DNA from 3 places in the Brucella sp. LJL56 genome. Region 3 is predicted to be linked to each of the others. Evidence: predicted binding sites of a transcription regulator. Region 3 holds the regulator's gene; each other region holds the start of a gene.

Region 1 (7,422 bases), on a different contig from region 3:
GGGTACGCTCGGAGCCGTCTTCGGCGCGAAATCCGGCATATCGACCACCGAAATCGCATTGATGGTCAGTGTCACTATCGCAGCAGGCGCCTTGATGCAGATTCCGATCGGACGCATATCCGATCTGGTCGATCGGCGTTTCGTACTGGCAAGCGTTGCGGCGCTGGCGGCACTGGTCGGCCTTATCGCCTTTCTGGTCGCCCCTTCCAGCGGCCCAGTCATCATCACGATGACCGGCTGTTATGGCGCGCTTGCCTATGCGCTTTATCCCGTTGCAGTCGCTCACGCGAACGATCATGCGACGTCCGAAAGCTTTGTGAAAGTATCGAGCGGGCTTCTGTTGCTTTATGGCTTCGGCACGATGCTCGGACCATTGCTGGCGGCGGTGGCTATGGATATTTTCTGGCCATCCGGGCTCTTCGCCATCACCATGCTCGCCCATATTTCCATCACCGGCTACGCATTGTTCCGTTCCCGCAAGCGTGCTTCCGTTCCGAAGGAAGAGAAGGACCAGTTCAAGAGCATGCCTTCGGAACGTGGTGCAACACCGGAAGCGCTGAACCTCGATCCGAGAGCTGAGACGGAAGGATGACGAGCGTTGAAAATGACGCCGATAAATAAAGCTAATTAAATAGTTGAATCAATATGTTCGGCGGCTGTGGCGCAGCCGCCAACACGGCAATCCGGCGTCATAACCACGACATGGCAATTCAGGCTCGCGAGAACCTTTCAACAGCCGATGTCTTTGGCTTGATACACCTTATCGAACCGCGACCTACAGCATCGGCCCGAAAATCGGAATCGACTTTCGGAAAGCGCGATGCGTAGACTCAAGAGGTTAGAGCATCCTTTGTGCATCCATAAGGACGCAGGCGCTCTAAGCGCGGCTTCCCTGTCAGTGACGTGTTACCTGGGATCTCAGTTTTTCGATCTGGTCCTTAAGCATAAGCTTCTTGCGCTTGAGAGATGCAACGTGCAGGTCGTCCATTGCCGGTGACGCTATAGCTTCGGAAATTTCCTGCTCCAGAGCGCCGTGCTTCTTTTCGAGCGTGGCAAGATGGGACTCGATAGCCATCATCAGATCTCCTTTGGTTGATTTCCCTGATTTACGGAACAGCGCGGACCTCGTTTGCCCGTTTTTCCGCTATCCCGCCATTCAACCTGCATGAACGCCCGGCACACCTCCTGTATTCCGGGCCAAACACGCAGTCCCGGCTGCCAAGGATACGGATTGTTGTCGCCTTCGACAGCCGCTATCCATGACAGAACCATGACAGTTTGGCACGAGTTTGATGCAAAGTCGATTTTGTCATGGTAGCATTTTCCTGACGCGAAAAATGTGATAAGGGCTTCGCCAGAAACGGGCTGACGCCGCACCTTTTTATGGTTTGGCGCGGCCCGTAAAATTATTCAACAGAACGGGGCACCGCATGTCCGATCAGGAACAGGCCGAAATCAGATTGGCCGTCGCACGACTGAAACAGGAACACGCGGACTTCGATGCTGCCATCAACGCCATGATAGCTGTTGGCTGCGACCAATTGCGCGTCCAGCGCATGAAGAAGAAAAAACTCGCAATCAAGGACAAGCTGCAGGAGATGGAAGATCAGGTAATCCCCGACATCATCGCCTGAATGTCCAGAATAATCCATGACAGAGCCGGGGTTCGCCCGGCTTTATCATTTTAACATCACGCTAAATGCATATGAAAGAAGCGGAGCAGGAAGATCAATGAGCGTTACTGCCGATGTCGCCATCATCATGGGAAGCCAGTCTGACTGGGAAACCATGCGCCATGCAGCAGACACACTGGAAGCACTCGGCATTTCCTTCGATGCCCGGATCGTTTCCGCGCATCGCACGCCTGATCGGCTCGTTGCCTTTGCCAAGGGCGCCAAGGCGGAAGGGTTCAAGGTCGTCATCGCGGGCGCTGGCGGCGCAGCTCACCTGCCGGGCATGGCCGCTGCCATGACCCCGCTGCCTGTTTTCGGCGTTCCGGTCCAATCCAAGGCGCTTTCAGGCCAGGATTCACTCCTCTCCATCGTGCAAATGCCAGCCGGCATTCCTGTCGGCACGCTGGCCATCGGCCGCGCTGGGGCGGTCAATGCAGCCCTCCTGGCCGCAGCCGTTCTGGCGCTTTATGACGAAGCGCTGGCCGCCCGCCTCGACGAGTGGCGCAAGGCGCAAACGGAAAGCGTGGCCGAGCGCCCTTCGAATGAGGCCTGATATGAAAAATTCTGTACTGAAGCCCGGTGCAACCATCGGCATTATCGGCGGCGGACAGCTTGGCAGAATGCTTGCCATGGCCGCAGCGCGTCTCGGCTTTGAAACCGTGATCCTGGAGCCGCAGGCCGATTGCCCGGCAGCACAGGTCGCCAATCGCCAGATCGTCGCTGCCTATGACGATCCAAAAGCGCTCGCAGAACTTGCAGCAGCCTCCGACGTCATCACCTACGAATTCGAGAACGTGCCGGTCAGCGCCGCCGACAAGCTGGCCGAAACCGCTCTGGTCTTTCCTCCCCCGGCAGCGCTCGAAGTCTCGCAGGATCGCTTTACGGAAAAGCAGTTTCTCAACTCCAGCGACATCGCGACGGCACCCTGGCGCCTTGTGGACGACGAAGAAACCCTGATCGCGGCTCTGGCCGCACTTGGCGAGCGCGGTATTCTCAAGACGCGGCGTCTTGGTTATGACGGCAAAGGACAGGTCCGCCTGACATCGCTCGACGAGGCAGAAGCCCACAAGGCAATTCTCGCCATTAATCGTGCCCCGGCAATCCTCGAAGGTTTCATCGATTTCGAGTGCGAAGTCTCGGTAATCGCAGCGCGCGACCGTACTGGCAATGTCGCCATTTTCGATATTGCTGAAAACGTGCACAAGGACGGCATCCTGGCGACCTCAACAGTACCGGCTGCCATTTCCGATAGCACGGCGGAAGAAGCCCGCAAGGCCGCTACGAAGCTTCTGAACGCGCTTGATTATGTCGGCGTACTCGGACTTGAATTCTTCGTCCTGAAGGACGGCACGCTGCTGGCAAACGAATTTGCCCCGCGTGTCCATAATTCGGGCCACTGGACGGAAGCGGCCTGCGCCATTTCGCAGTTCGAGCAACACATCCGCGCCGTCGCCGGATTACCTTTGGGTAACACCGACCGACATTCGGATTGCGTGATGGAAAACCTGATCGGCGACGATGTCGACACAGTACCGGCGATTCTCTCCGAAAAGGACGCGGTGCTGCATCTTTACGGTAAAAAGGAAGCGCGTCCGGGCCGCAAGATGGGTCATGTGACGCGCATCCACGCCAGCGGGAAATAATGTTCATCGGGAATCCCGTCGATTCCCAATGAATCTTTTGCTACTCGCCAAGAATTTCAGCTCCAGCGCCCTGAATCTGCGGCTCAGGAGTTGACATTTGCCTGAAACCTTGTGTATTTCGGCCAACCCTTCGGGCATCTAACAGTGCCTGTAACCAATTGGCGCCTTGGGCGCCTGTTTTTATGAAGCCCCGCGGCATCTGCACGTCAACGGGCCAACAAGACCGGTGATTGACATGAAGATCAAGAACTCGCTTAAAGCGCTTAAGGCCCGTCATCGCGACTGCCAGTTGGTCCGCCGCAAGGGCCGCGTTTACATCATCAACAAGACTGCCCCGCGCTACAAGGCTCGTCAGGGCTAATCTTATTTCTGATTTTGCATTTGACGTTTCGCTGCGCATGGTAAAATCTATGCGCATGCGGAACGTTTTTGCATGTCTGATTTCTTTTTCTGCGCTCGCGTCGCTTGGCACGACGATGCTATCGGCTTATGCCGAAGTGGCGCCCGGCAAAGTACCGCTTATCGCACCTCTGACGCCCGTTCAGACCGGCCCCGACAGCGAACAGAACCCCGCCCCCGAAAAGCCCGCATCAGCCGCAGCACAGACGCCAGAAGAGCGCCTCGACAAGCTCTTTGCCGATCTTCGTCGCACAACGGATGAGGCCAAGGCACGGCGTATCGCTTCACAGATCAATACGCTGTGGTCGCAGTCAGGCAGCGCAACAGTCGATCTCCTGATGCAATGGGCCAATGCTGCGATGCTCGAGCGCCGCTATCCTTCGGCTATCGACTTCCTGAACGAGGCGATCGCACTCGACCCGGAATATGCGGAAGCCTGGAACCGCCGCGCTACGGTGTATTTCCTGCAAAAAGACTATGCCCACGCGATGTACGACATCAATCGGACGCTGGAGCTGGAGCCGCGCCATTATGGCGCCCTGACAGGCATGGCAGCCATCTTGCGCCTGCGTGGCCTCAAGGAACAGGCGCTGAAAGCCTATGAGCAGGCGCTTCTCGTCTATCCGATGATGCGCGACGCACAAAAGAACTTCAACGATCTTGCCGACGAATTGACAGATACACGGACTTAGGGCTGCTTCGCACCTGTCCGCGAAACATTCTCAAAATTTATCCAGACCAAAACAAAACGCACTCCGAAGGAGTGCGTTTCTTTAGATGCCGTGCGCCGCGACTGGATGAGATTCCGGCTGTGATGAGTCGAAAATGGTGAAGTTTGAGAACCGGAGCGCAATGTACATTTGGGTACATGAGAACCGGAAGCGCAAACAACGCCATTTGCAGGCCGTCAAGGCCGGAATATGCCGGTCTAGATGCCTGATTTTCCATCGGGACCGATATAGGCGATGCGCAGCATGTTGGTCGCACCGGGCGTTCCGAATGGAACACCGGCGGTAATGATGACGCGATCACCAGCCTTGCCGAACTCCTCGTGGAAGACGATTTCACAGGCATGGTTGACCATGTCTTCAAGATCATGCGCATCGGCAGTGACCACGCAATGCAGGCCCCAGACGAGCGACAGCTTGCGCGCGGTGTCAACGACCGGCGACAGGGCAATGATCGGTGTGCGCGGACGCTCGCGGGCGGCACGCAGGCCGGTCGTGCCGGAAGCGGTATAGGTAACGATAGCCGAAAGCTTCAGCGTTTCTGCGATCTGGCGTGCAGCAAGTGAAATCGCGTCGGCACCCGTTGGTTCTGGCGCAGCACGCTGTGCATCGATGATGGTCGAATAGGTCGGTTCCTTTTCCACCTGCTCGGCGATGCGGTTCATGGTGGCGACAGCTTCGACCGGATATTGGCCCGAAGCCGATTCCGCGGAAAGCATGATCGCGTCGGCACCTTCGAACACTGCGGTTGCAACGTCGGACACTTCAGCGCGGGTCGGGACCGGAGCCGTAATCATCGATTCCAACATCTGCGTCGCGACAACGACCGGCTTGCCGGCACGGCGCGCCTTGCGGGTAATCTGCTTCTGGATACCCGGAACGCTTTCAAGTGGCACTTCAACACCGAGATCGCCACGCGCAACCATCAATGCGTCGGAAAGCTCGATGATTTCATCAAGGCGCGTCACCGCCTGCGGCTTCTCGATCTTCGACATAATGCCGACCTTGCCGCGCGATACCTTGCGCACCTCGGCCAGATCTTCCGGACGCTGGATGAAGGAAAGCGCAACCCAGTCGATTTCTTCCTTCAGAACAGCATCGAGATCCTTGCGGTCCTTTTCGGTCAGTGCGCCGACGCCAAGCGTCGTATCCGGCAGGCTGACGCCCTTGCGATCTGAAATACGCGTTCCGGAAATCACCTTGCAACGGATCGACTTGCCATCGCTTGCCTCGGCAACTAGATGCAGCTTGCCATCATCGATCAGCAGACGATGACCCGGTTCGACAGCTTCAAGAATCTCGGGATGCGGAAGATAGACACGATGTTCATCACCGAGCGCTTCATTGTTGTCGAGGGTGAAGGTCTGACCGGGAACGAGATCGGCCTTACCGTCCTTGAACTTGCCAACGCGCAGCTTCGGACCCTGGAGGTCGGCCAGAATGCCGATCGGACGCCCCAGTTCCTTTTCCACATTGCGGATGCGCTTGACGAGGGTGCGCATCAGATCATGGTCAGCGTGACTCATATTGATGCGGAACACATCCGCGCCTGCCTCGAACAGCTTGCGGATGACGGCTTCCTCACCCGACGCCGGACCTAGTGTGGCGAGAATCTTGACCTTGCGGTTGCGCTTCATTGACTATTCGTTCCTGTAACAGTGGGGTTTTCTGTCGGCGTTTCATCGGTGAGCTGAACCATCCAGCTCGATTGTTCCCCGGTGTCGTATTCCTGGAAGCCGTTGCGCTGGAACCCCCGCGCAAAGCAATCCTGGACGCCAGTAATACGGAATTCTTTCTCGGCCACGCACATATTGACCTTGCCCTCCCAACGTCCGCCGCCCTGAGCGTCTTCGGCGTAGAGGTAATAATAGCGCGAGGTCAGCGGCCCTTCGATGAGAGTCTTGCAGCTCGATCCGTCGATGTGCCACCAGCCTTCGGTCACCCAGCCCGTCTTGGCTCTATAGCCGATGGATACGCCAACCAGGTTCTGGGTTGCATTGCATACGCGGAAATCCGCACGGGCCTCTATGGATGTCATCCCCAGCGCAGTCATCAGCACACCGGCAAACAAAACTAGAGATAGTGGAAGTCGCATACGCAGAACCCCTTCAGCCCGCTATCGGTTTTATCGAACAATTTGTATTGCACAGGGAAATCCCATCTCGGGGAAATCCCATCTCGGGTCGCTCTCTTTTCGGCAGTTTCGCCTTTGATGTCAACGCAATCCCAATGAGAACAGGTACTCTTGACCAAAGAATGATCGTTGCAATCCGGGCTTTCTCATGACAGACCTGAAACAGCTTCCCGCACAACACAGAAATAATTCCCTAATTTAACCTCGGGATCTCGCCCCATGCTGCTTCAATCCGGACCAAATGTTTCGATGTCATTCTCGCCGGTGCACAATGTCAACGGTGATTTCAGCCTCGGTCTGCTCCTAACCGCCGACCACGCACGCCGCGATGTTCCGGCCGAATATGGCACGCTTGGTTTGCAGACAAGTGAATTCGACCGGCATATCGCCTATGATATCGGCGTCGAGAATCTGACCCGCAAACTTGCAAGCCGTCTGAACGCGCCTGCGGTCCTCGGCGGGTTTTCGCGACTGCTGATCGATCCCAATCGTGGCGAAGACGATCCGACGCTTATCATGCAACTATCCGACGGTGCGGTCATCCCCGGCAACTATCCAATGTCGGCAGGTGAGCGCGAGGAGCGCCTTGAACGCTTTTATCGCCCCTATCACGAGACTGTTGCACGGGCGAGCGGGCGTGTAGCGGCCGAAAGCGGAGCGGCGCCCTTCATCATTGCGATCCATTCCTTCACGCCGCGTTGGAAGAACAACGCACGCCCCTGGCAAATCGGCCTTCTCTGGGACAAGGACGACCGCGCCGTTGCCCCGCTCCTGGCTCTGCTGCGTGCCGAACCGGGTCTCACAGTCGGCGACAACGAGCCCTATGACGGTGCACTCAGGAACGA
Region 2 (7,422 bases), on a different contig from region 3:
ACAGGTCTGGACGGCGGCAGTCGTAGGAGAGGGTAACGAGCGCATTCAGCGTGTCGAAATCGCCCTGAATGGCACCATAGTCGGTTTCAAGCCCCCAAAAAGCGGCAAGGACTGGCCCCGGAACGCCATAGGTATCTTCAACCTTCTTGAAGACGTCGGCATATTTGACCAGATTTTCACGGCCTTTTTTCAGGCGCGCTTCCGAGATGAGGCGCTTGGAAAATTCGGTGAAAGTCAGGTTGAAAACAGTCTGCTTGCGGTCGCGATCAAGCACCTTTTGCTCAAGCATGGCCTTGTGCAATTCGGCGATGCCCTTTTCGCCGACACCGGCGTCACGAGCTTCCTTGGTCAGATTGTCCATCCACTGGCCGTAATCGATCTCGCATTCCGGCTTGGGAAGATTGACAGTGTTTTCAGTTGGCGTCGCAGCAGGCGCCGGAGACGCGGCGGCCTGTGCACCCGACATGGTTGTCGATGCAAGCAAGGCGGCTGCGATAACTGAAGCAAAAAACTTCATTGGTAACTCACACTAATAGATTGGGAGCAAAAGGCTCCCTTTCGGGGATTGTTTTAGCTATTGCCCCAACAAGCCCCGGAAATGAAGCAAAACTTGGTGTGAACTGCCAAACTGCGCCGTGTTAGCGGACCTTGTTGCTTTCCAGCCACTTTTTCCATGCGTTGGCATCGCCTGCGAAGACATTGATATCGGCGTCGCCCTTAATGCCGGGAATGGAGCCGGTGCCGGTATATTGCCAGAACGTCCACGGATGCGGGCCGTACTTCTCGTCCGGATGACCGGCAACGGAGCGCAGCCAGAACGGATAGTCTGCCATCTGCCGCAAGTCGTTGTCATCGAAGAAATCGACCGTCGTGTAAACAATCGGACGCTTGCCGTAATGCTTTTCCAGCGCCTGCAGGAAGATGCGCATTTCCTTGCGCACAACGGCAGCATTGGGGCGCAGCTTGCATGTCGGCGACTGCGGGTTCCATTCCATATCGAGAACGGGCGGAAGCGCGCTCGGATCACGCGGTACGTTCCGGATATACCAGCGTGCCTGTTCGATAGCCGGACGGCAGAAATAATAGAAATGATAGGCGCTCCGCGCGATGCCTGCCTGATGGGCGCCGTTCCAGTGTTCCTTGAAACGGTCATCGACGCGGTCGCCGCCCTCCGTCGCCTTGATGAAGGCGAACGAAATGCCGCTGGCGCGCACGGCGCTCCAGTCAATGTTGGTCTGATATTTGGAGACGTCTGTGCCGTGGATCGGATAGTGCCATGGCGTTTTGCCAGTCCAGTCATGCGGGTCTCGATCACCGAAACGCGGTGCTTTCACAGGGCCGGACGGCGGTGCGATCCGGGCTACCGAACTGCCTGATTTCTTTACGTCGGAAAAGTCGTAATCCACCGTCGTGCAGGCGGAGAGAAATAAAGCGCCGAGGGCGAGAATGCTGTAGCTGGCCAGACGGTTCATATAGGGGTTCCGTGTCGCGAATCAGTCCTCTAACGGTTACGCGATCCGGAGCCGGACGTCACCAGTCTGGCGGGCAAGTTTGGTGCTAATCTTTGGGAGCGGGCAACGTTGTCGAACGAATGACCGCTATCCAGGCAAAACCACGATAAAGAATACGCTTTTCAACAACAGCACTGTGTTCCTGTGCGAGCTGTTCGCAAACCGTGAACAAGTCGCAACGCGGCGTGACATGGAACCATTCAAGCCACTTGAAGAGGGCGTTTCCGAACCAGCGCGGCAGGCGAGCCTGATTTCCAAAATCGACGATATGCAATTCCCCATCTGCATTAAGGTGCCGGATGCTTTCACGAATGACCGACTGCCATTGCGGGATCATCGACACGGCATAGGAAATGAAAATCCGGTCGAAGCCGGTTTGTCCGAACAGTCGATCAGGGTCGAACTGGGCTGCATCTGCGCGATCAAGCCGGACGCGATCTTCAATGCCTGTGCGCTCTGCCGCCCGGCGTGCCGTATCCAGCATTTCTGCTGAAATATCGATGCCGAAGAGTTTCGCATCCGGATAATTTTCCGCAGCTTTCACCAGATTGCGACCGGTGCCGCAGCCGATCTCCAGAACTGTGCCCTCCCTGGGTATGGACAGTCCTGCGATCATGGGGTCGCGACCCAGAAGATAATATTTGCGGGTCGCATCATAGAAGTGCCGCTGACGGCGATAGACGCGATCCATGAGATTGGCATGGTCGACACCCTGAACGCTCCATGGGCTGCGCAACATGTCAGGCATCCTTCAGCGTATAAAGATGAAACCCACCGTAGATCGAGGAGCGGTCGCGGTCATGCAGGGCGCGGGATATGTCCGCCTGATATTCCCAGCGATCCAGAATTTGTGGTGCCACCCGTCCCGGAAGCAGGCTCGGTTCCGCTGCAGTACGGAAAATGACACGGGCATTCGCTGCTGCAGTACGGGTAATTTCACTCCAGAGAGCATTGAGCTGTTCGTCATTCATCCAGTCCTGCGCATCCAGCAGAATGTAGCGATCAACAGAAGCGACAGGTTTGGCCGCGAGAAAGTCGGTGTAGCTCGCATTCTGTACGGTCATGCGATCGGCGCGTGCACGTACCGCTTCGAAATTGGTGCGCGACAGATAGGGCGGAAGAGGCCCGGTCTCCTCATTGCCGCTATAGCCGCGCCCGAATGCCTGCCAGGCAAAGTAATTGTCGGTAAGGGGGAAGCCGCAGGCCAGCTTCTCAAGACGGCTGCGCAGGACAAGCGCCATATCGCCGTTTCCGGCAGTAGCAAGGGCATCATATTGCTGTGGCGGTATGCCCAGCCCGAAAAGGGATGATTTGCGGGCCGTGGCCCAGCGCACCATGCGTTTTTCGAAGAGCGGTGCGAGCGCCGTGTCGAAGAAGCTGCGCTGTTCTTCCATCGTCCGTGCCTTCAATATATCGCGCGGGTCGATCCCGTAGAGCCGCGCCACGCGATGACCCATGCCGATGAAGACGCCGAGCAAGCCATGGCGATAGAGGTCGCGCCAGAAAATGGAAATACGCTGGCGGCCATTCCACTTGCGCTTTTCCCAATAGGCGCGGCTTTCGCCGTCCAGATGTGGCCGAATGAAGCGCTTGTAGGCGGCAAGATTGGTCTTGTCGTCGGCCTTTCCATAGAAGCGATAGAATGCATCGTAGTCAGGCAGATTTTTGACCGCGGCAAGTTTCAGCCGGTTGAATGCGACATGGGCCTGATTGAGATCGACTGCCTCCACACGCGCCGGATCGGCGGTCAGGTAGGACATGGCATTGCATCCGCCGGAAGCGATGGTGACGATGCGGTGGCCAGGCTCAATAGCCAGAGCTGCCATATCGACCTCGGGGTCTTCCCATATCTGCGGATAGACCAGCCCTTTGAACAGCCAGGCAAACAGCCTTTCGGAAAAGCCTGCGCGCGAAAGGGCGCTGTTTTGGGTCACGGCGCGTTTGAGAATTGTGTCGCCGGCTGGGCTGTCTGTCATCAAATTCCCCCTAAAGCACGAATCCAGACTTCGGTTTTGCAAAGTTAAACATCGTCCAATGACAGGGGCGTGACGAGTTGATTGCGGGTTTTTAAACCCTGCGCTGGTGGCTATACGCCTGTAATACTGTCGCTTTATTACGCTCGGTAAGACTATTTGAGAGAACTTTTTCGCGCTGTTGCCGTTTTTTTATGTGACGGTCCGAGTCGACGGGATTTCTGTGTCGATGAACGACCGTAAAAGGTGATTGACCGGACAAACCGGTCAGGCACGGAGAAACAGAGAGAGGCGTTTGGCAATATTGCCATTTGATGCCTGAAACTAGGCCAACGAGCCTAATCTAGGAAGGAGAGCCAACGTGAAGAAGTTTCTGATTGCTTCTGTCGCCGCCGTATCACTTCTCGGCCTTGCAGCATGCAACGACAAGAAGGACGACACGAGCAACGCACCGGCACCATCCGCGCCGGCAGCGCCTTCGAACAATGACACGACGACGACGCCAGCCCCAGCCACTCCGGCACCATCGACGCCGGGTACAGGGACGGCACCTGCCAACTAATGGTGCGAAGTCGTGACGCATGATGCGTCTGCATTTGGATGGCGATCCGGTCTCCGGGTCGCCATTCGTGCCAATGGGTTTTGAGATGAACGCCAAAGCAACCACGATGGGAAAAGACGGGCATTCTGCGTTTTCCGTGTTTCAACACAGGCTGGGTTCGGTTATGGCTTTTGTCATGAACCGTAACTTCCTGTTCTTCATATCTGCCATTGTTCTTGTTGCACTTGCCGCTTGCGGCAAGGGAGATGACGAGAGCGCTGCCACAACCAATGGCGGCGAGCAGGGCGCTGCTGCTATATCACAACCTGCCAAACCGGCAGAAAGTGGAAACACCGAAAAAGGTCCCGATCTGGTCAAATCGCTCCGTGATAGTTCCGGCGTCGTAAGCCCGGAAGAGAAAGCGGCAGCCATTGAACGCGCACGCGCAAATGCCGTCGCTGCGGCAAAATCCGTAGGGCAAACAGATCAGCAGGCGCAGGCGGCAGGAGAAGCGGCAGTCACGGCTGCACAGCGCTCCTTCGATGAACGCGAACCACAGCAATAGGTTTGCGACTGGAGAACTCCGCAATATTGTAAGCCAATGCCTTCCCATTCTTTCTAAATGTTTGTTTTTTCGACTTTCGCCTGTGTGGGCGGTTTTCAGTTCATTCGGAATTCTATAGAAAAGTCCCATGTCGATTTGGGTTCGCATTGGTGAGTTTGTCACATCCGTGGCGTCGAATGCCATTTCTGGCGTTATCGAAGCCGTGCGCACCGTTTTCGAAGGTGATGCCGATACACGCCGTCAGGTGGCCTTCTCTATCGCGATGATCGCGCTTTCGGCCAAAATGGCCAAGGCCGACGGGGTTGTCACCCAGGATGAAATCCGCGCTTTTCAGGATATTTTCGCCGTACCGAAGGAAGAAACCGCACATGTCGCGCGGCTTTACGACCTCGCCAGGCAGGATGTTGCAGGCTATGAATCCTACGCTCGCCAGCTCGCCGGATTGTGCAGCGAAGGACAGAGCAATTGTCATCTGCTGGAAGACATTCTCGACGGCCTTTTTCATATCGCCACTGCCGATGGCTATGTGCACGAAAAGGAAATGGCCTTTCTTGCAGGCGTAGCCGATATTTTCGGCTATGACGAGGTTGCTTTCGACCGGATCGCGATCCGGCACGTCCAGCGTGGTGCTGATGATCCTTATGCCATTTTGGGGCTGGAGCGCGGCGTTTCCTTCGAGATGGCCCGCAAGCGCTATCGCGCGCTGGTCAAGGAGCACCATCCTGACCGGCTGGTCGCAGAAGGTTTGCCGCTCGAATTCATAACCATTGCCAACAGGCGTCTGGCGGCGATAAACGCTGCCTGGGCGAGCATAGAGAAGAATCTGGAGGCTGCATGAGCAGCGTGCGCGAAATCGAGAGCGAATTGTTGCAGGAGCTGGCTCTGAACCGGCCTGATTTCGCCGGTGCAACTCTTGATCCGTCACCCAATTTCGGTCCGCGCCGTGACGGCAAAGTGCCTGCCTTTCTTATTCTCCATTATACCGGGTTATCGACTGCCGAAGAGGCAGTGCAGGTTTTGAAGTCGCCGGATATGGAAGTTTCCGCGCATTATCTTGTCCATGAAGACGGACGGATCGTGCAGATGGTTTCGGAAAAAGCGCGCGCATGGCATGCAGGCAAGAGCTTCTGGAAGGGCGAGACCGATATAAATTCCGCTTCCATCGGCATCGAGATCGTCAATCCGGGTAATCTTGAAAATTACCCGGCCTTCAAGGATGCGCAGATCGATGCGGTTATCCGCCTCTGTCGCGATATCTGCGAACGCTATGCCATCAGGCCGGAAAATGTTCTGGCTCATTCGGATATCGCACCGGCGCGGAAGACCGATCCCGGCCATAACTTTCCCTGGAAACGGCTCCACGATGCAGGCGTAGGACACTATATCGAGCCGACGCCCGTCCGGGGTGGACGGTTTCTGGCACGCGGCGAAAACGGCCAGCCGGTCGAAGCCTTGCAATCCATGCTGGCACTTTATGGCTACGAAGTCGCCATCACCGGTGTCTTCGATGAAGGCACCGAAACCGTGATTAAGGCCTTTCAGCGTCATTTTCGGACACAAAATGTGGACGGGGTGGCTGATGTATCTACTATAGATACCCTCTACAGGCTAATTTTTTCCCTGCAAAATGTTACTGTCTGACCAAGTGTGTGCGAGCAAATTTTCTATTCAGCGTTGATTCGCATTTCTGTAATGATTTCAAAAAAATAGTTTGTTTGAAGCCGATCGTCGGGGAGATTTTATAAGGGTTTCGCTTGCCTTCGCGCGAATTGCAAATGTTACAACCTGTAATACTATTTTACTTTTACAACCAATCTTCGGCTGCATTTGCCCTCCACTTCATCGCTCAATCCCAGCGGACAAGGGTTTTAAAACCCATATTGGGCGGGATCAAAAAACAGGGCTGTCTCTCCCAAGACGGGCGGTCTGACAAAAGAAACGTTCCAAGACGGTAGGTTATGAAAATTAAATTTGTTGTTGTTTGCGCCCTTGTTGGCGCGATGAGTTCGTTTGGCCTGAATCCAGCACTGAGTGCCCCTTCATCTGAACCGACCAACCTCGCAGCTCTCCTCAAGGCACGCCAGCAGAACAAGACTGCGGAGGCGGAAAAGCCAACCACAGCGCCGAAAAAGGCATCGGTCGTCAGCCGCCGTGCGGCACCTGCCACCAAAGGTTCCACCGGCAAGCGTTCGCAGTCGAAAGACTCGACTGCCCGTAGTGCCAAGGGTGGTAGCACCTATTCCAGCATCATCAACCGTTATGCATCAACGTACGGCGTGCCTTCCGCACTGGCCCACGCGGTTGTGCGTCATGAAAGCAATTTCCAGCCGAACGTGCGGGGCAAGGCCGGTGAAATCGGTCTGATGCAGATCAAGCTCTCGACCGCACGCGGTCTCGGCTATACGGGTTCCGCCAAGGGCCTCTACGAGCCTTCAACGAACATCCAGTTCGGCATGAAGTATCTGGCCCAGGCGCAGAAACTCGGCGGCGGAAGCACCTGCGGCACGATCCTGAAGTACAATGCCGGTCACGGCGCAAAGCGCATGAACCCGACCTCGGCAAAGTACTGCAGCTCGGTCAAGGCCTATATGAGCGCGCTCTGATGTGATCGCAGATTTACGTCGGCGGTCGCGTAGAGTACAGGCTGCCTGATGTGAACGGAAAGCCGACAGTGGAGACACTGTCGGCTTTTCTGTTTCGAGTGTGTTCATAATTTTTGAGAAATCCGGTTTCACTGTGCCGCTATCGTTGCTATATGCGCGCTGTCAGTCGGTCGGGCAGCCGCGCTTGTCATATGCCGAAAGGCGGCAGGTGAGGAAAGTCCGGGCTCCA
Region 3 (7,422 bases):
TCGAACCTCATAAGGATCTGGCGGGTTCGTTTGCGTTTGGAATAGCTGCCCGTGACTATGAGCGATACTCCCCCAGTCGTTCCAAGCCGGATCGAGCAAAAGGATATGAGGATAAAATGTCCAAGAAGTCGATGCATGCAACCCGCAACGATCTTCCTTCCAACACGAAGACGACAATGATCGCGCTGCTTAACGAAAATCTTGCCGCGACAATCGATCTTGCCCTCATCACAAAGCAGGCGCACTGGAACCTCAAGGGGCCGCAGTTCATCGCCGTTCATGAAATGCTCGACGGTTTCCGTGACGATCTCGACGAACATGTCGATACGATTGCCGAGCGCGCCGTGCAGATTGGCGGGACGGCCTATGGCACCACGCAGGTCGTGGCCAAGGAAAGTAAGCTCAAGCCATATCCGACCGATATCTATGCCGTTCACGACCATCTGCTTGCCCTGATCGAACGCTATGGCGATGTTGCCAATCTCTTGCGCAAATCGATCAAGGATGCGGACGATGCAGGCGACGACGATACAGCGGATATTTTTACCGCCGCATCCCGCAGCCTCGATAAGGCATTGTGGTTCCTGGAAGCCCATGTCCAGGAAAAGAACTGACCTCACAGATGCAATGAAAAGGCCGGGCAAATCCCGGCCTTTTCTGTTCCTCGATAGTTAGTTAGCCCATTCGCCGCTTCGCATCACCGGTTCGCGAGTTCCATCCTGGTTGATTCCATCGACGTCGATCTGGCCAGAGCCGATCATCCAGTCGATATGGATGAGACTTGAATTGCCACCTTGCACCTTGATCTGTTCCGGCGTGAGTTTTGCGCCATCGACAAAGCATTTGGAATAGCACTGGCCGAGCGCAATGTGGCTTGCAGCATTTTCATCGAACAAGGTGTTGTAGAACAGAAGCCCGCTCTGCGAAATCGGTGAGGAATGCGGCACAAGTGCCACTTCACCCAGACGACGGGCGCCTTCATCCGTATCCAGCACTTTGTTGAGAACTTCTTCACCGCGATTGGCCTTCGCCTCGACGATCCGTCCGGCTTCAAAGCGAACCGCAATATTCTCGATCAGGGTGCCCTGATGCGACAGAGGCTTGGTACTCGTCACATACCCCTCGACACGCAGTGCATGAGGCGTGGTGAACACCTCCTCCGTCGGAATGTTCGGATTGCAGGTGATACCATTTTTCGCGGTGGAAGCACCGCCATGCCATTCATGACCATCAGCAAGTCCGACCGTCAGGTCAGTGTTCGGGCCTTTGAAATGCAAGGCCCTATAAGTCTTGCCGTTCAGGAAGCGGGTGCGCGTACGAAGCGTTGCATTGTGTGCCGCCCAGGCACCGACCGGATCGTCGACATCGACACGTGAAGCTGCGAAGATTGCATCGGCCAGCTTGCGGGCCGCAACGTCCTCCGGTTCGTTTGGAAACATGAGCTTCGCCCATGCCGGGTTGGGATAAGAGACGATGTTCCAGTTGATGTCGAAACCGGCGATCTTCTCGAGTGCCGGCTGATACGCCTTCGAATTGGCGCGGTTAGCGCGTGAAACCTTTGCAGGGTCCTGACTGGAGAGAAGCATCGGATTGTCGGCTGCGATGGCGAGACGCGCGGCACCATCCGAATAGGCCTTTGCCATTCCTTCATAAAGCCAGTTTGCTGCGCGGTCGAAACTCGGGTCAGGTGCGTTCTCGTAACGAGCGAGCGCCATTTCATCGTCCGCGAAGAATGGCGTTACCAAACCGGCGCCAGCCTTGTAGGCATGTTTGGCGATGAGGCGAACCAGCGGCAGCGCGACGACCGGTGCCGTGATGACGAGATCTTGTCCCTCGCGCAATTGCAGGCCAACGCGAACAGCGACTTCCGCCAGACGTTCAAGTTTCACCGGGTCGATGATTGGGTTCAGCTTTTCATGAGCCATGGGTGGAAGACCTCTTTGGATATGGAATCACTGACAGTTTATCAGACGGCATAATTTCACCACCTTTTTTCCTGCCATTGCGCTATAGTATTCATGCGGTCAGTTGCAGAAGAAAGCAGTTCGTAATGAATAAGAAAGTGCTTATCTTACTGGGCATTACCGGCCTACTTGCAGGCTGCGTGACCATGACGCCCGAACAACGCCGCGCCGCCGACGAACAGACCTGTCGTAGCTATGGTTTCAAGGCCAAGACCGACGCTTTCGCCAATTGTCTCATGCGATTAGACCTCGATCGCAGAGCCGACCGGCGCGCCTGGCAGAACCAGGTCGATTTCTATGACACGCCGATGGTGATCTATCGTCCAATCTACCGGCCCTGAAACCAGCACCGGAAAGCGACGGCAGCCAGCCATCAAATCAAAACGCCGATCTGAATGAAATCAGACCGGCGCTTCAGTTTATCCGAGTATAAACACGCTTCTTATAACGGTGCTTCGGGACGGTCCTGGGACAGAAGGAGCGCGCCGATGGCGTCAACCTGCTTCTGGCTTGCAGGGGCATAGCCGAGCGATGTCGCCTGCGGAGCAGTCGTATCGAATTGCGACTGGTAGGAGGCCATCTGCACCGGCTGCTCCTGTTGAGGCGCAGCAACACCGCGATGGCGCGCCAGACGGTCGCCACGAGCCTGCGGACCAGCACCGACATTCTGTTCGACGCTTTGAGCCTTTACAGCTTCCGCGAGTGCCACCTGAACGGTCGGTTCCGTACCTGGAATCGGACCGGTCTGCGGCAGGGTCACATCATAGGACGGATCCTGCGGAAGCGACGGCGATTGCGGCGAATAGGCCAGAGCAAGATTGTAGGGTTCCTGCGGAACCGGACTTTGCAGCGAGCCGTCGCGATTACGCTTCTCGTAGAAGGAATTGCCACCCGCAACGAGCACATAGTGCATGTTGTTATAGGGGAATTTCAGACCAGCCGTGTGGAAGAACATGGCATTCTTCAACTTTGGATGCCGTTCTCCTTTGAGGACTGCGGCGGCGGCGGCCTGAACGTCCGGTAGCGCTTTGGAATTCATTTGGCGTGAAAGAACACCAGGTGCAAACTGGTTCTTCTGACCGACGACACCACAAATCGTATCCGGATAACGGCCCGATGCGAGGCGGTTCATGACGACCGTGCCGACAGCCAGAAGGCCATCGGAACTCGAACGGTTGGATTCGAAGAACATCGCGCGCTCAAGACAATTCTTGTCCCGTGCGGTGTAGGTATAGGTCTTCACGCCATTGACGGTCTTGACGTGGCTTGCCGCCGTCTTTTCCGAATTGGCTTTTCCCGAGGTTCCGGTCGTCGTGCAACCGGTCACCACGAAAGGCGCAACCACCAGCCCGATAAGAACGGGCAATTTCCACTTCGCGGCGCGCGTCAATGGCTCAGTCTCATATTAGGACCCTTAACTGATCCAGTCATCCGTTCAGGCAAACACATCTGGAACGATGCGCTCGAACGTTCGACTGCGGTGCAAGTCAAAGAGGACGAAGATCAAAATCACACGCCCTACTGTCGCTCAATCGAATTCAAGGTTTTGGAATTTTTAGGCCAAAAAAAGGCGAAGGGTCAAATCCCAACAATGCTGAAGGCGGCTAAAAAGCCCTAAAACAATTCCGAATCGAGAATGCGAATATGCTCACAAGCCCTTTAAATATATTAACAATTCCTTAACATGACCTATCAATTCAGATAAGATATTGATTTAATGAGATTCAAAGTCTCGCAATACACGCCATATCGCTGCCTTAATTCGCTTTTGCTTGCGCAGTTTTTGCAAGCACATTCGTGGTGTTTCAAATGATCTACGGAATTTCTGTTCACAGAGAGGTTCCGTTGCTCCATGTCAACTTTGGAAACAGATGTGTAACATCGCGTGAGATCGGGCTTTCAACGCCTGTTTCGACCGTCCCAATGCGAATCGGACGAGCCCGATCTGCGCTTCACAACGCTTCGCCGCAAGCAAAAACGGTCCACCACGAGAGCCGTGACGGACCGGATAAGTTCAATTCCTGAAACTGTGGATGACAGAGTCGATCAGCCGAAAGAATAACCGGCGCCGCGGACCGTGCGGATCAGATCAAGTGCGCGACCGACATTGATTGCCTTGCGCAACCGTCCGACATGAACGTCCACAGTGCGATCGTCCACATAGATATCCGGTCCCCAGACCCCATCGAGAAGCTGGCTTCGCGAGAAAACACGACCAGGCGACATCATGAAATATTCGAGCAGGCGGAATTCCGTCGGCCCAAGGCGAACTTCCTTTTCCTTGCGATAGACACGATGCTGCTGGCGATCGAGAACAAGATCGCCCACTTTCAGCACGTGAGAAAGAATGCTTGGATTGGACCGGCGCAGCATCGCCTTGACGCGCGCCAGAAGTTCCGGCGTCGAAAATGGCTTCACGACATAATCGTCCGCGCCGACACTCAAGCCGCGAACACGTTCGCTTTCCTCGCCGCGCGCCGTCAGCATGATGATCGGCAGACGCTCCGTTTCGGGCCATTGACGCAGGCGGCGGCAAAGCTCGATGCCCGATACGCCCGGCAGCATCCAGTCCAGAATGAGCAGATCCGGCACGTTCTCGCGCAAGGCGATTTCGGCCTCGTCGCCGCGCAGCATCGTATCGACCTGGTAGCCCTCTGCCTCGAGATTGTAGCGAAGCAGAACGCTCAGCGCCTCTTCGTCTTCTACCACAGCGATTTTGGGTGCCTGTGACATCCAGTATTTCCCTATCCAAATTCGGCGGGCGGTGGATACAATCCCCCAATCGACCGCGTGCCGCCGCGCTATTCACTCATTCTCAAACGCCGGACCGAAGTTCGGCCGGCTGTGGTTCAGGGTTTACGCGCCTCATCCACGACTATGCCGTGGCTCAGGTCTTCCTTGGGTCGTTCGGCCGGCATTTGCAGGCCGGTCACGATGTAATAGACGGTCTCCGCGATGTTGGTCGCGTGATCGCCGATGCGCTCGATATTCTTCGCGCAGAACAGAAGATGCGTGCAGGCGGAAATATTGCGCGGATCCTCCATCATGTAGGTAAGCAGTTCGCGGAACAGTGACGTGTACATGGCGTCAATCTCGTCATCGCGATCGCGAACGACATTGATCTGCTGCACCGAGCGCGACGCATAGGCGTCGAGCACATCCTTGAGCTGGGTCAGCGCCAGTTCGGCCAGGGTTTCAAGACCGCGATAAAGCTTTACCGGCTGGCGTGATTCAGAAACGGCAGCCACGCGCTTGGCAATGTTCTTGCCCAGATCGCCGACGCGCTCCAGATCGGCGGAGATGCGGATCGAGCCGATGATTTCACGCAGGTCCACAGCCATGGGCTGACGCTTGGCAATGATCATCACGGCCTTATCGTCAATCTCGCGCTCACTGGCATCGAGGATGAGATCGTCGGAGATAACGCGTTGTGCAAGCGCATTGTCCGCATTGACGATAGCGGCGACCGACTGCTCGACCATACGTTCCGCATGTCCGCCCATTTCGGCGATCTTATGGGTGAGAAACTTCAATTCCTCATCGTAGGAGCGAACGGTATGCTGAGACGGCATAGTAGACCTCGTAATATAAATTGCGGGGAAGCCGCACTGTCTATCTGTTTGAGCGCAGTTCCGGATTAGCCGAAACGTCCGGTAATGTAGTCCTGCGTGCGCTTTTCGGTGGGTGCGGTGAACATGGTTTCCGTGTCGCCCACTTCGACCAGATTGCCGAGATGGAACATGGCAGTGCGCTGCGAAACGCGGGCGGCCTGCTGCATGGAGTGGGTGACGATCACGATCGTATAGTTCTGGCGCAGTTCGTCGATCAGCTCCTCCACCTTGGCGGTAGCAATCGGGTCGAGCGCCGAGCACGGTTCGTCCATGAGGATGACTTCCGGGCTCACTGCAATCGCGCGCGCAATGCAGAGGCGCTGCTGCTGGCCGCCGGAAAGGCCAGTGCCCGCATCGTGCAGACGATCCTTCACTTCCTCGAACAAGCTCGCCTTCTGCAGGCTCGTCACGACGATTTCCTCCAGATCGGCCTTGGTACGGGCCAGACCGTGAATGCGCGGGCCGTAGGCGACATTTTCATAAATCGACTTCGGAAACGGATTCGGCTTCTGGAACACCATGCCAACGCGGGCGCGCAGTTCGACGACATCGATCTTCGGATCGTAGATGTCCTCATTGTCGAGCGTGATCTTGCCGCCGACCTTGCAGCCTTCGATCGTATCGTTCATGCGATTGAGCGAACGCAGGAAAGTAGACTTGCCACAACCGGAGGGGCCGATCAGCGCCGTGACCATCTGTTCCTGGATATCCAGATCGACGTCGAACAGCGCCTGCTTCTCGCCATAAAATACGCAGACCTTGTCGCCGCGCATCTTTATGGAATTGGCGTTGGCGTTCATTTTTTCTCCTACGGCTTTTTCGAGAGATCGTTCAGTCATCAGATTCATAGCTTTCGACTCCCGTTTTACCAGCGGCGCTCGAAGCGGCGGCGCAGAATGATTGCTGCAATATTCATCACGGCAAGGAACAGAAGCAGGACAATGATAGCGCCTGACGTGCGTTCCACAAAGGCGCGTTCTGCTTCATTTGCCCACATATAGATCTGCACCGGAAGAGCAGTCGACGGGTCCATCGGCGTCGACGGTACGTCAGCGACGAAAGCCACCATGCCGATCAGCAGGAGCGGTGCGGTTTCACCAAGCGCGTGGGCAAGACCGATGATCGTGCCGGTCAGGATGCCGGGTGCGGCGAGCGGCAGGACATGGTGGAACACCATCTGCGTTTTCGACGCGCCAAGGCCAAGAGCTGCGGCGCGGATGGAAGGCGGCACTGCACGAAGAGCGGCGCGCGTTGCTATGATGATAGTGGGAAGCGTCATCAGCGTCAGCACCAGACCGCCGACCAATGACGCAGAACGCGGCAGGCCGAAGAAGTTGATGAAGACCGCAAGTCCAAGCAGACCAAACACGATGGACGGAACCGCTGCCAGATTGTTGATGTTCACCTCAATCATATCGGTGAACCGGTTTTTCTTGGCGAACTCTTCCAGATAGATCGAAGCAGCAACGCCGATAGGCAGCGACAGGCCAAGAACGATCAGCATCATGTAGAGCGAACCGACCAGCGCAACGCCAAGACCAGACGTCTCCGGACGGCTGGAAGCACCGAAGGTGAAGAGACCGGTGTTGAAGGCCTCCTTCATCACGCCTTCTTCCGAAAGCGTCTTCATCCAGCCAACCTGACGGTCCGAAACCTTGCGGCTCGTCTCTGGCACGGAAAGGTCAATCTGCCCCTTGAAGGCGGAATCGATGTCGGCGCCAGCCAGAACCGGAACGGTCTGTGTCGTGCCGATAAGCGATGGATTGTCCATCACCATTTTGCGCAACTGAATGCGCACCCCGTCCGAATAGAAACGGCCCAGATCGCGCATTGCCGGACGGTCTGTC

What was found. The regulator PhoB, encoded in region 3, activates phosphate uptake and scavenging genes when phosphate is short. The targets are predictions, from matches to a motif close to TGTCATNNANCTGTCAT.
Positions count from the first base shown of each region.
Region 1: the regulator PhoB is predicted to act here: its motif matches at 1,260-1,276, upstream of ACYSN1_RS18805 (YdcH family protein).
Region 2: the regulator PhoB is predicted to act here: its motif matches at 3,546-3,562, upstream of ACYSN1_RS17295 (BtaA family protein).

Region 1 covers NZ_JBTXLQ010000008.1:103,540-110,961, forward strand. Annotated here, with positions in the region: gene ACYSN1_RS18795 (MFS transporter) at 1-592, shown strand, start outside; gene ACYSN1_RS18800 (YdcH family protein) at 896-1,078, opposite strand; gene ACYSN1_RS18805 (YdcH family protein) at 1,431-1,634, shown strand; gene purE (5-(carboxyamino)imidazole ribonucleotide mutase) at 1,732-2,226, shown strand; gene ACYSN1_RS18815 (5-(carboxyamino)imidazole ribonucleotide synthase) at 2,228-3,316, shown strand; gene ykgO (type B 50S ribosomal protein L36) at 3,552-3,677, shown strand; gene ACYSN1_RS18825 (tetratricopeptide repeat protein) at 3,715-4,407, shown strand; gene pyk (pyruvate kinase) at 4,644-6,080, opposite strand; gene ACYSN1_RS18835 (DUF1036 domain-containing protein) at 6,077-6,538, opposite strand; gene ACYSN1_RS18840 (N-formylglutamate amidohydrolase) at 6,797-7,422, shown strand, end outside.
Region 2 covers NZ_JBTXLQ010000007.1:35,436-42,857, forward strand. Annotated here, with positions in the region: gene ACYSN1_RS17280 (lytic murein transglycosylase) at 1-517, opposite strand, end outside; gene ACYSN1_RS17285 (glycoside hydrolase family 25 protein) at 639-1,472, opposite strand; gene ACYSN1_RS17290 (class I SAM-dependent methyltransferase) at 1,558-2,250, opposite strand; gene ACYSN1_RS17295 (BtaA family protein) at 2,252-3,487, opposite strand; gene ACYSN1_RS17300 (hypothetical protein) at 3,846-4,046, shown strand; partial or broken gene ACYSN1_RS17305 (hypothetical protein) at 4,172-4,590, shown strand; gene ACYSN1_RS17310 (TerB family tellurite resistance protein) at 4,718-5,428, shown strand; gene ACYSN1_RS17315 (N-acetylmuramoyl-L-alanine amidase) at 5,425-6,231, shown strand; gene ACYSN1_RS17320 (lytic transglycosylase domain-containing protein) at 6,549-7,193, shown strand; RNA gene rnpB (RNase P RNA component class A) at 7,356-7,422, shown strand, end outside.
Region 3 covers NZ_JBTXLQ010000001.1:1,518,978-1,526,399, forward strand. Annotated here, with positions in the region: gene dps (DNA starvation/stationary phase protection protein Dps) at 117-614, shown strand; gene ACYSN1_RS07300 (aminopeptidase) at 672-1,925, opposite strand; gene ACYSN1_RS07305 (hypothetical protein) at 2,051-2,305, shown strand; gene ACYSN1_RS07310 (cell wall hydrolase) at 2,407-3,354, opposite strand; gene phoB (phosphate regulon transcriptional regulator PhoB) at 4,011-4,697, opposite strand; gene phoU (phosphate signaling complex protein PhoU) at 4,814-5,536, opposite strand; gene pstB (phosphate ABC transporter ATP-binding protein PstB) at 5,602-6,375, opposite strand; gene pstA (phosphate ABC transporter permease PstA) at 6,441-7,422, opposite strand, start outside.